DNA from 2 places in the Chryseobacterium sp. CBTAP 102 genome. Region 1 is predicted to be linked to the other one. Evidence: riboswitches for the same ligand, from Rfam matches in the RefSeq annotation. Region 1 holds a riboswitch; the other holds the start of a gene.
The links. Region 1 has a riboswitch for thiamine pyrophosphate ahead of C8D70_RS13635 (TonB-dependent receptor). Riboswitches for the same ligand answer to the same signal wherever they lie in the genome.

Region 1 (4,437 bases):
TTGACGTATTTTTTGTTGAACAGGTTATTCACCAGTAGCTTTAATGCAATTTCGTTGTTAGCAATTTTAAATTGGTACTGCGCATTGAAATCTGTCAGGAAATAATCTTTAAGCTGCAGATTGGCATCCTCTGTGTTATCCAGATATTGTTTTCCAACATACTGATTCATTAAAGCAAACTGGAAATTTTTGGCAGGATTGAATCTCAGGCTTAGATTGGCAATTACATTCGGAGAAAATGAAATCTGGGTATTTCCAAGACTTTTAGGCACATCACCATTCTGAATATTAAAATCCTGATTTCTGTTCTGGCTTAATGTCACATTACCGGAAACTTCCCATTGTTTGGATAGTTTTGCCAAAGCCCCTATCTCAATCCCTCTTCTGTAGCTCTTCCCTGAGTTGGTTCTGATAAATGCTCCTACGTTATTCAATTCTCCATTCAAAACCAATTGATTCACATAATACATATAATAAACATTCGCTGTCAACGAAACAATTCCGAACTGTTTTTCAAAACCGGCTTCAATGTCATGAAGTTTTTCAGCTTTCACATCATTATTGGCCATCAGATCATCTCTGTTAGGTTCACGGTGAGCATGAGCGTATGAAAGAAATATTTTACCACCGTCAATTCTGTAATTCATACCGGCTTTTGGATTAAAGAACAGCCAGTTTTTACTTAAATCTGCTCCTTCATCATCACCAGCCATCAGAATTTTTGTATTGTAGTTTATTTTTCTAAGCTGCAAATCACCAAAGAATTCAAAATTATCCACTCTTAATAAAGCTTTTGCAAAACCCGACACTTCATTCTTTATTGAACGGTTTCTGTAATATTCGCTTTCGGCAATCTGTGGAAAAAACACACCGGTAACATTTCCATAGTGTCTTCCGTAATATTGATTCACAACAGCACCAAAGTTCAGATCCAGATTTTCAAATTTTCCGTACAATGTAGAAACCATTCCGTAGAAATCGTTATTCAGCCATTTTTTTCTGATAAAATCGGAATATTTTATGGTTTGTCCCCCTTCTGTTATATTGGGAAGGTTATATCTTGAAAAAGGATCTCCCTGCTTGTAGTTTTCATAATATCCTTTTCCTTTTGTATAGTGGAACGTGGTTTCCAGATTCCAGCGGTCACTGAATTTCTGTTCCCAAAGCAACTGATAATGATTCTGTCTGTAGTTATCCGTTTCATTATCATAGAAACTTACAATATTCTCCCAATTGGCATCATAGATCGCTCCGGAAATATTGAATTTCGGATCGGTTTCCCAGGTTTTACGGTCAATACCGTTCCATGCCTGATAGGTTTTCTCTTTTCCGCCAAAAGCCATTAAACGCAGCTTCGTATTTCCTTCTTCAAATAAAGCAGTGAAATTATAAGAATGCAAATTGGATGAAGCCCTGTCTATATAACCATCAGAGTGAATATGGGTATATCTTCCCATTACGGAAAGACGGTTTTTCCAGAACTTCCCCGAGCCTATTTCAGCTGAATATTTATAGGTATTAAATGATCCGTAGCTGTCGTCTGTTTTAAAATAAAACTTCTCTTCCGGATCTTTAGAAAGTACATTAATACTGGCTCCGAAGGCAGAAACCCCGTTATTGGAAGTTCCTACTCCTCTTTGGATAACAATCTGTGATGCAGAGCTTGTTAAATCCGGAACGTTGACAAAAAAGGTTCCCTGGCTTTCAGAATCGTTGTATGGAACACCATTCATCATAACATTGATGGCACTTCCCGAAACACCACGGATTCTGAAACCGGTATATCCTACTCCATTTCCGGCATCAGAAGTAGAAATAATGGAGGTTTGGTTTTTCAAAAGAATAGGAAGATCCTGTCCCAGATTTTTACTGTCCAGATCTTTCTGTACATTAATGATTTCCTTTGCTACCGGCAGCCTTTTGGTAAAGCTGACGGCTTCAATTTCCCTGACCTTTAATGAATCTTTATTCTGAGCCTGTATAAAAGCTGCAGCTCCTACCGTAAGCCCTAAAAAAAATAATCCTTTCATTCTATAAATCTTTAACATTTAATGAATAAAAGGGGTGATTACGAGATAATTGATAAATAGCAAATGATAATGAATGTTTATCGATCATTTATCGCTAATCATCTATCAATTATTTAAATGGTTCCCTAAACAGCATTACCTGTTCCAGGTTCATTGGGTATAATCTCAGCTTGTTAAAGCACCCCTTTATTTCAGCCGCAAAATTACAAAAAATATATGAATTGGAATTCGGGTTTCGAGGTACAGGATATTGGGTTACGAGATGCAAGATTCGGGGTCTTAGGTTACGAAGGGCATGGATGGCTACAGGAGGAAAGACACTATGGAAAATAGGAGTTATCAAATGAATCATTCATCATTCATCATTCATCATTCATCATTCATCATTAATAATTATTTAGTAAGTTTTATTGTTAGCGTCGATATAGTAGTAATTCGAGCCGTCTTTTGTCACTTCAAACATCTTCCCGAGTTTCCAGCTGAAATTTCGTTTAATATTGGAATATTCAAACGGAATGATAATCCTGTTATTAACATCAATGATTCCGAATTTATCATTATTGGAAGCTACAATCATTGGATTAGCGACATCATCACCTTCAAGAATGAACAGATACTGATATTGAGGATAGATCTGAAATTGTCTGTAATCTGCTGCATTTACAAATTTTGATTTTTCAATGATTCCGTAAAAACCATTGAGGATGTAAGCCTGAAATAGCTGTTGCTTATATTCTTCGAATTTACATTTTCCAAAATCGGTTTCTTTGAACTGATATACTCTCTTCCCAGACTGATCTATACGGTAAGAAATCATATTTTTCTCTACCGTGGCATAGTCTTTTGTTCCAAATTTTCTCACTTTTTCATTAGGTGAATTCAGAAGATTGCAGTCTTCATAAAAAAATACGGCAATATGATATTCCGGCTGAATAATAAATTTCCCGTTCTGATTGACATACCCGAACTGATCTCCTTTCTTCTTGGGAATCAAAACAGGAAGTTCTTTATTAATCACTACAAGATCAGCATTAGGTTTGCTGGCTGAAAGTGTTTTTTTAATGGTAGTTTTCGTTCCTTTTTTCGTGGGATCTTTCTTCACAGATTGGGTCTGTGAGAAAACGAAAATCGAAATGAAAACACATAAAACATTCAGGATATTTTTCATATTCTCCATTTGGGTACAAAAATACGACCAAAAATAGATATTATAAAAATCATATTTATAAACAATCTAAATAATTTAATTCTTATAAAATTGTAAAATTTCGTAATTTTGGAAACATTTTGAATTGTTTGATAATTTTAAAAAACTTTTGAAAAAGTGTAGATTATGCTGACTTTATTCGGTTAATGTTGCATCAAAATGCGAGAACTCAAAATGTCATTAATTGTATTTATACACACCGGTAAAGAAAAAGCAGGCCTGCCTTTAATTTTGAAAGACCTTCTATTATGAGTATTTATAAGGATTACATCAAAGAGATTGAAGAAAGAAAAACCCAGGGGCTTCATCCAAAGCCAATTGATAGTGCTGAATTACTAAGCGAAATCATTACGCAAATTAAAGATTCAGGTAATGCTGACCGGACAGATTCTCTTCAATTTTTCATTTATAACACGCTACCCGGAACAACAAGTGCAGCGGGAGTAAAAGCCAAATTTTTAAAAGAAATTATTCTGGGTGAATCCGTAGTAGAAGAAATTCCCCCGGCTTTCGCCTTTGAACTATTGTCTCATATGAAAGGCGGACCTTCCATTGAGGTGCTGCTGGACCTTGCTTTAGGTAGTGATGCAGCTATTGCTCAAGAAGCTGCCAATGTTCTTAAAACTCAGGTTTTCCTTTATGAAGCAGATACTAACCGTCTGAAAGAAGCATTCAACAGCGGTAACGAAATTGCAAAAGAAATCATTGAAAGCTACGCTAAAGCTGAATTCTTCACTAAACTTCCTGAAGTGGCTGAAGAAATCAAAGTAGTTACCTATATCGCTGGTGAAGGAGACATCTCTACAGATTTACTTTCTCCGGGTAACCAGGCTCACTCAAGATCAGACCGCGAACTTCACGGTAAATGTATGATCACTCCTGAGGCTCAGGAAGAGATCAAAGCTTTACAGGCAAAACATCCTGATGCAAGCGTTATGCTTATCGCAGAAAAAGGAACAATGGGAGTAGGCTCATCAAGAATGTCCGGAGTAAACAACGTTGCACTTTGGACAGGAAAGCAGGCTAGTCCATATGTGCCATTCGTAAACATTGCTCCCATTGTAGGAGGAACAAACGGTATTTCTCCAATCTTCCTTACTACAGTAGACGTTACCGGAGGTATTGGTATCGACCTTAAAAACTGGGTAAAGAAAGTTGACGAAAACGGAAATCCAATTCGTAATGAAAATGGTGATATCG
Region 2 (4,437 bases), on a different contig from region 1:
CAAGCTTTGTCTGCAAGGGATGAACTTTGAAGAGAAAGAAATATCTGTAAAGCTGCTTATTGCAGAACCAAAAGAAAATTTCGAAAATCATCCCAATGTTACAGATAAAAAATTTCCTGGAAACCCAAGGCAGTCTTATCGTTCTCAGGTGCCTTTGAAAATGACCAGAGAAATCACCCGACTTTAGCAGAAATATTCACTGCTCAGAAAGAAAAATCAAGAGCATCAGCAGAAGGTCTGAAATTGGAATGCATTGCCGCTGTAAAATAGTCACAGAACACCTGATAAACTGCAGAATAAGGATCTGTAGCACGGATTCCAAGCTGTGTATAAGCAGTAAGGATATGATGGGATAATTTGTGGACCAGCTCTACCCCATATTCATGAATCTCGTTTTGTTTATCCTCTGAAATTTCTTTCTGATCATCAAGTATATTTTCTACTTCTCTGGCAATATATAATACTTTATCCAAATTCTTTTCAACAGATTCTGCAAAATTTTTGAAATTGATCCCAGGACGAATACATTCTGCTTCTTCAATAAAATGAGAAGCCATTCCCAGATAATTGACCAATAGCGTCAGATCCGCAAAAACCCGAAAAGGAATACTGTCCAGAATATCATTCGTGAAAAAAGTATCATAAACAAAACTGTAATCTTCGCTTACAATGACATTTTCAATGGTGAACGAATAGGTTCCGCTGGCTTTCATCCCCATAGACTTCCAGTTGGGGATAATCTGAGCCTGCTCCTTTGGGACAATGAATGAGTGAATAATCTCCTTACCGTCTTTATCCATTATAGGTTTCCCGTTTTCCGTAACCTTGGCATTTAATGTAAAATGGGTCAGATGAGGTGCTCCTGTTGCAAAATTCCATAAACCGTTTATCAAATAGTTGCCGTTATCTTTTTTTTCTGCAGTTCCGCCAATCATTCCGCTTCCGCCAAAGCAGGTTTCAAAATGGGTAAAGAGTAACTGAGCTACTTCTGGTTTGATATTTCTGGAAAAATAATTCGCTCCTGCACAAAGCGTCAGCATCCAGCCGAAACTTCCATCGGTTTCAGCCCAGCCAAATAATGCTTTAAGTCCTTCTTCAAAACGATAGCCGAGTCCTCCATATTTTTTGGGAATCCATATTTTAAGTAATCCTTCCTCATGAATATATTGTATTACCTCATCAGAAATTAGAGAAGCTCCATGAAGTTCGTGTCTGATCTCTTTACTACTCAGCATTGGCTTTGGATTTAATAATTTTCTGCCATTCTATATATCCGGAAATTGCTACTAAAAATAAAAACGACGTTAAAACAGCATATAGATATAATTCTTTATGAATCATCAAAGGGATGGAAATGATATTACTGACATTCAGTATCACCCAGTTTTCAATTTTTCTTCTTGCCATGAGCCACATTCCTGCCCAGGCAAAAGCACTCACCAGAGAATCCCAAACAGGAACATCCGAATCGGTAAAATAAGTAAGAAAAGACCAGAATAAGATAAACGTTCCCAGAACAATTCCTCCTGTAATCCATTTTTCTGTGGTGGTGGTAATGGAGATTTCCATTTCGGATTTCTGTTTCCCGAATTTCCAGTACAGCCATCCGTACATACTCATAATCAGATAATAAAGATTTAAGGTAAATTCAGCATAAAGCTTTGAAGTAAGCATCACATACAGCGTAAGCAGAATGCCTGCAATTCCGAAAAGATAGTTGTTGACATTGTTTTTACGGGCCAGTAAAACCTGAATGACTGAAAATAAGACTCCAAACCATTCCGGTAAGGTAATTTGTTTTAAAATGTCCTGCATCATATTAATTATTAGAAATCAAATGATGAGATGATAAATAATCAATCCCTACACCGGCATTATCCGGATCAGGTGTGGAAGTATATTCCTGGGTATCATCTCAGCCACTTTTATCTGTAGCACCCCATTGTTGGGGCAAAGGTGCAGTTTTTTTGTGGAAAAAGAAAGGACTTCAGTCTTTTTATTTTGAAATGGAATATCCTAACTCATCCATTACAATAAGTATTTTATTCTTTACAAACTAACCGGAATGTAAGATTAATACGCTCCTTCATAGAGATTACAGACTTAGCAATCCTATGTTCCCAGTTTTCCTGAAGATCTCCTTTCATAATCAATAATGAACCGTGAGGAAGCGGCAGGCTGTATTTACTCTGATGATGGTCTTTTTTCCTGAAATCAAAGTTTCTGGTGTGCCCTAAACTTACTGATGCAATCACAGGACGTTTTCCGTATCTGCTTTCTTTATCTCTGTGCCAGGCAACAGAATCATTATGATCTCTGTAAAGATTCAGCAATACAGAATTGAACTTATAACCGAATGTTTCTTCTATCCTTTCTTTTAAAGAAAAAAGTTCAGGAGTCCAGAGGTTATTGTCTACTTCACCATTTCCTGATGGATAATCCGTTTTAGGATCACCATACCAGGCTGTTAAGCGTGGTGTAAGAACTGTTTTATCATACATTTTCTGAGTACGCTGTTTCCAGGGTACTGTTTCAAGCAGATGGTTTTTAAGATCATCCGCTTCATCCTGATTCAGAAAATGCGCTTTGTATTCCAGAAGCTCTTTCGGAAATTCATATAAATCTTCTGAATGGAACAAACTGAGCTGAGTCATTTTTTATTTATTTAAATAAAAGAAAGGCTTATGTTATTTGAGTAAATAATTTTGATACAAATAATATCTGCAAATATATAAATAATGATACAAAATAAATCAAACTCTAAATATCATTAGAAAAAAATACTTTCTGGTAGACTTTCAGATGAATTGCATCATTATTTTTATTCGTTAAAAACAATACTCTTTTTTGCATAATTCACTTTTATAACAAATTGTAAATTAAAGATCTGAAATAATTAATATGCTCAAAAAAATCAGTAATAATGCATTATACACATACAATAGGAAATCACTTCGTTAAGATTTAATACTTAATTCAAAAATAATTATTCATCTTTGCAGCCTTAAATTCAAAAACGCTAGTTTATTTCATGAGCATTATTTTTAAAAAGCGACTAATTATAGCGCTTGTATTACCTACGGCAGCCTTATATTATGGGCAGAGTACGAAGGATTCTTTAGAGAAATCTAAATCTATTGATGAGGTGATGTTGGTGGGTAGAAACCTTTCCCAAACAGCCAAAGAAAGAAAAACTCCTGTTGCAGTTTCCAATATTAAGGCAGCAGAAATTCAGGAAAAACTGGGAAACAGAGAATTTCCTGAAATTATGAAGTCTACCCCATCCGTTTACGTTACCAAAGTAGGTGGAGGATTCGGAGACAGCAGAATTAACATGAGAGGCTTTGACGGGGCAAATATTGCAGTGATTATCAACGGGCAGCCGGTGAATGACATGCAGGGAGGTACGGTGTATTGGTCAAACTGGACAGGATTGGCTGATATTGCAAGCAATATTCAGATCCAGAGAGGTTTGGGAGCTTCTAAATTTGTTGTTCCTTCTGTAGGAGGAACCATCAATATTGTAACCAAAGCTACGGATTCTGAGCAGAAAGCAATGATTAAAGGAGAAGTTGGTAATGACAACTACTCCAGAATATCTGCAATGTATTCTTCCGGTTTAAAAAACAAATGGGGAACAACCGTATTACTTTCCCGGTGGCAAGGTGACGGATACATCAATGGAACAAAAGGAGAAGGTTACTCATGGTTTTTCTCTACAGGGTTTAAGCCTAATGAAAAGCATGCGTTCAATTTAATCGCTACCGGAGCACCACAGGTACATGATACGAGAAGATCTTCAGCAACCGGAGCAAACGTAGCAACGCTGCAACAGTTTGAAACCTACGGAAGAAGATACAATCCTCAAACAGGAATGCTGAATGGCTCTCAATTCAATTTAGCACCTAACTTCTATCATAAGCCTATTGCATCCCTGAACTGGGACTGGACGATGAATGACAATCTGAAGTTATCTACCGTTCTTTATGGCTCATGGGGACGTGGCGGCGGAGGAACAGGACTTAATGGTTCTATCAAAAATGCAGCCGGACAAACCATGAACTTCATGAATTATGGCGCTGGCGGAGATGGTACCATCAACTGGGATATGATTTATCGTTATAACAGAGGCGGTATGGTAACCGATTATAATGGAAATAACTTCCAGAAATCTACCTTTACAGCACCTGCTGGCTCTCCTGGTGATTATAACGGACAGTATGTATCTACCCTTAACGGAACCAGCGGTATCGTGAGAAAGCAAAGTATCAATGCTCATGACTGGTATGGTGTGATTGCAGATCTTAATTATAAAAAAAATAACTGGACTTTTAACGGAGGTATTGATCTTAAAACATACAAAGGAGCATTATATGATATTGTAACTGACATGTTAGGATCAGATGCATTATTTGTTACTGGTACAGCCAATGCTCC

Region 2: it holds a riboswitch for thiamine pyrophosphate, as region 1 does, so the genes downstream of both, pnuC (nicotinamide riboside transporter PnuC) here and C8D70_RS13635 (TonB-dependent receptor) in region 1, are expected to answer to the same signal.

The regions. Positions count from the first base shown of each region.
Region 1 covers NZ_QICX01000009.1:97,355-101,791, reverse strand. The annotation lists gene C8D70_RS13635 (TonB-dependent receptor) at 1-2,030, opposite strand, end outside; TPP riboswitch at 2,135-2,226, opposite strand; gene C8D70_RS13630 (WG repeat-containing protein) at 2,428-3,198, opposite strand; gene C8D70_RS13625 (bifunctional aconitate hydratase 2/2-methylisocitrate dehydratase) at 3,486-4,437, shown strand, end outside.
Region 2 covers NZ_QICX01000001.1:209,599-214,035, reverse strand. The annotation lists gene C8D70_RS00940 (NAD(+)--rifampin ADP-ribosyltransferase) at 1-187, shown strand, start outside; gene C8D70_RS00935 (hypothetical protein) at 204-1,235, opposite strand; gene pnuC (nicotinamide riboside transporter PnuC) at 1,225-1,818, opposite strand; TPP riboswitch at 1,844-1,952, opposite strand; gene C8D70_RS00925 (alpha-ketoglutarate-dependent dioxygenase AlkB family protein) at 2,043-2,654, opposite strand; gene C8D70_RS00920 (TonB-dependent receptor) at 3,032-4,437, shown strand, end outside.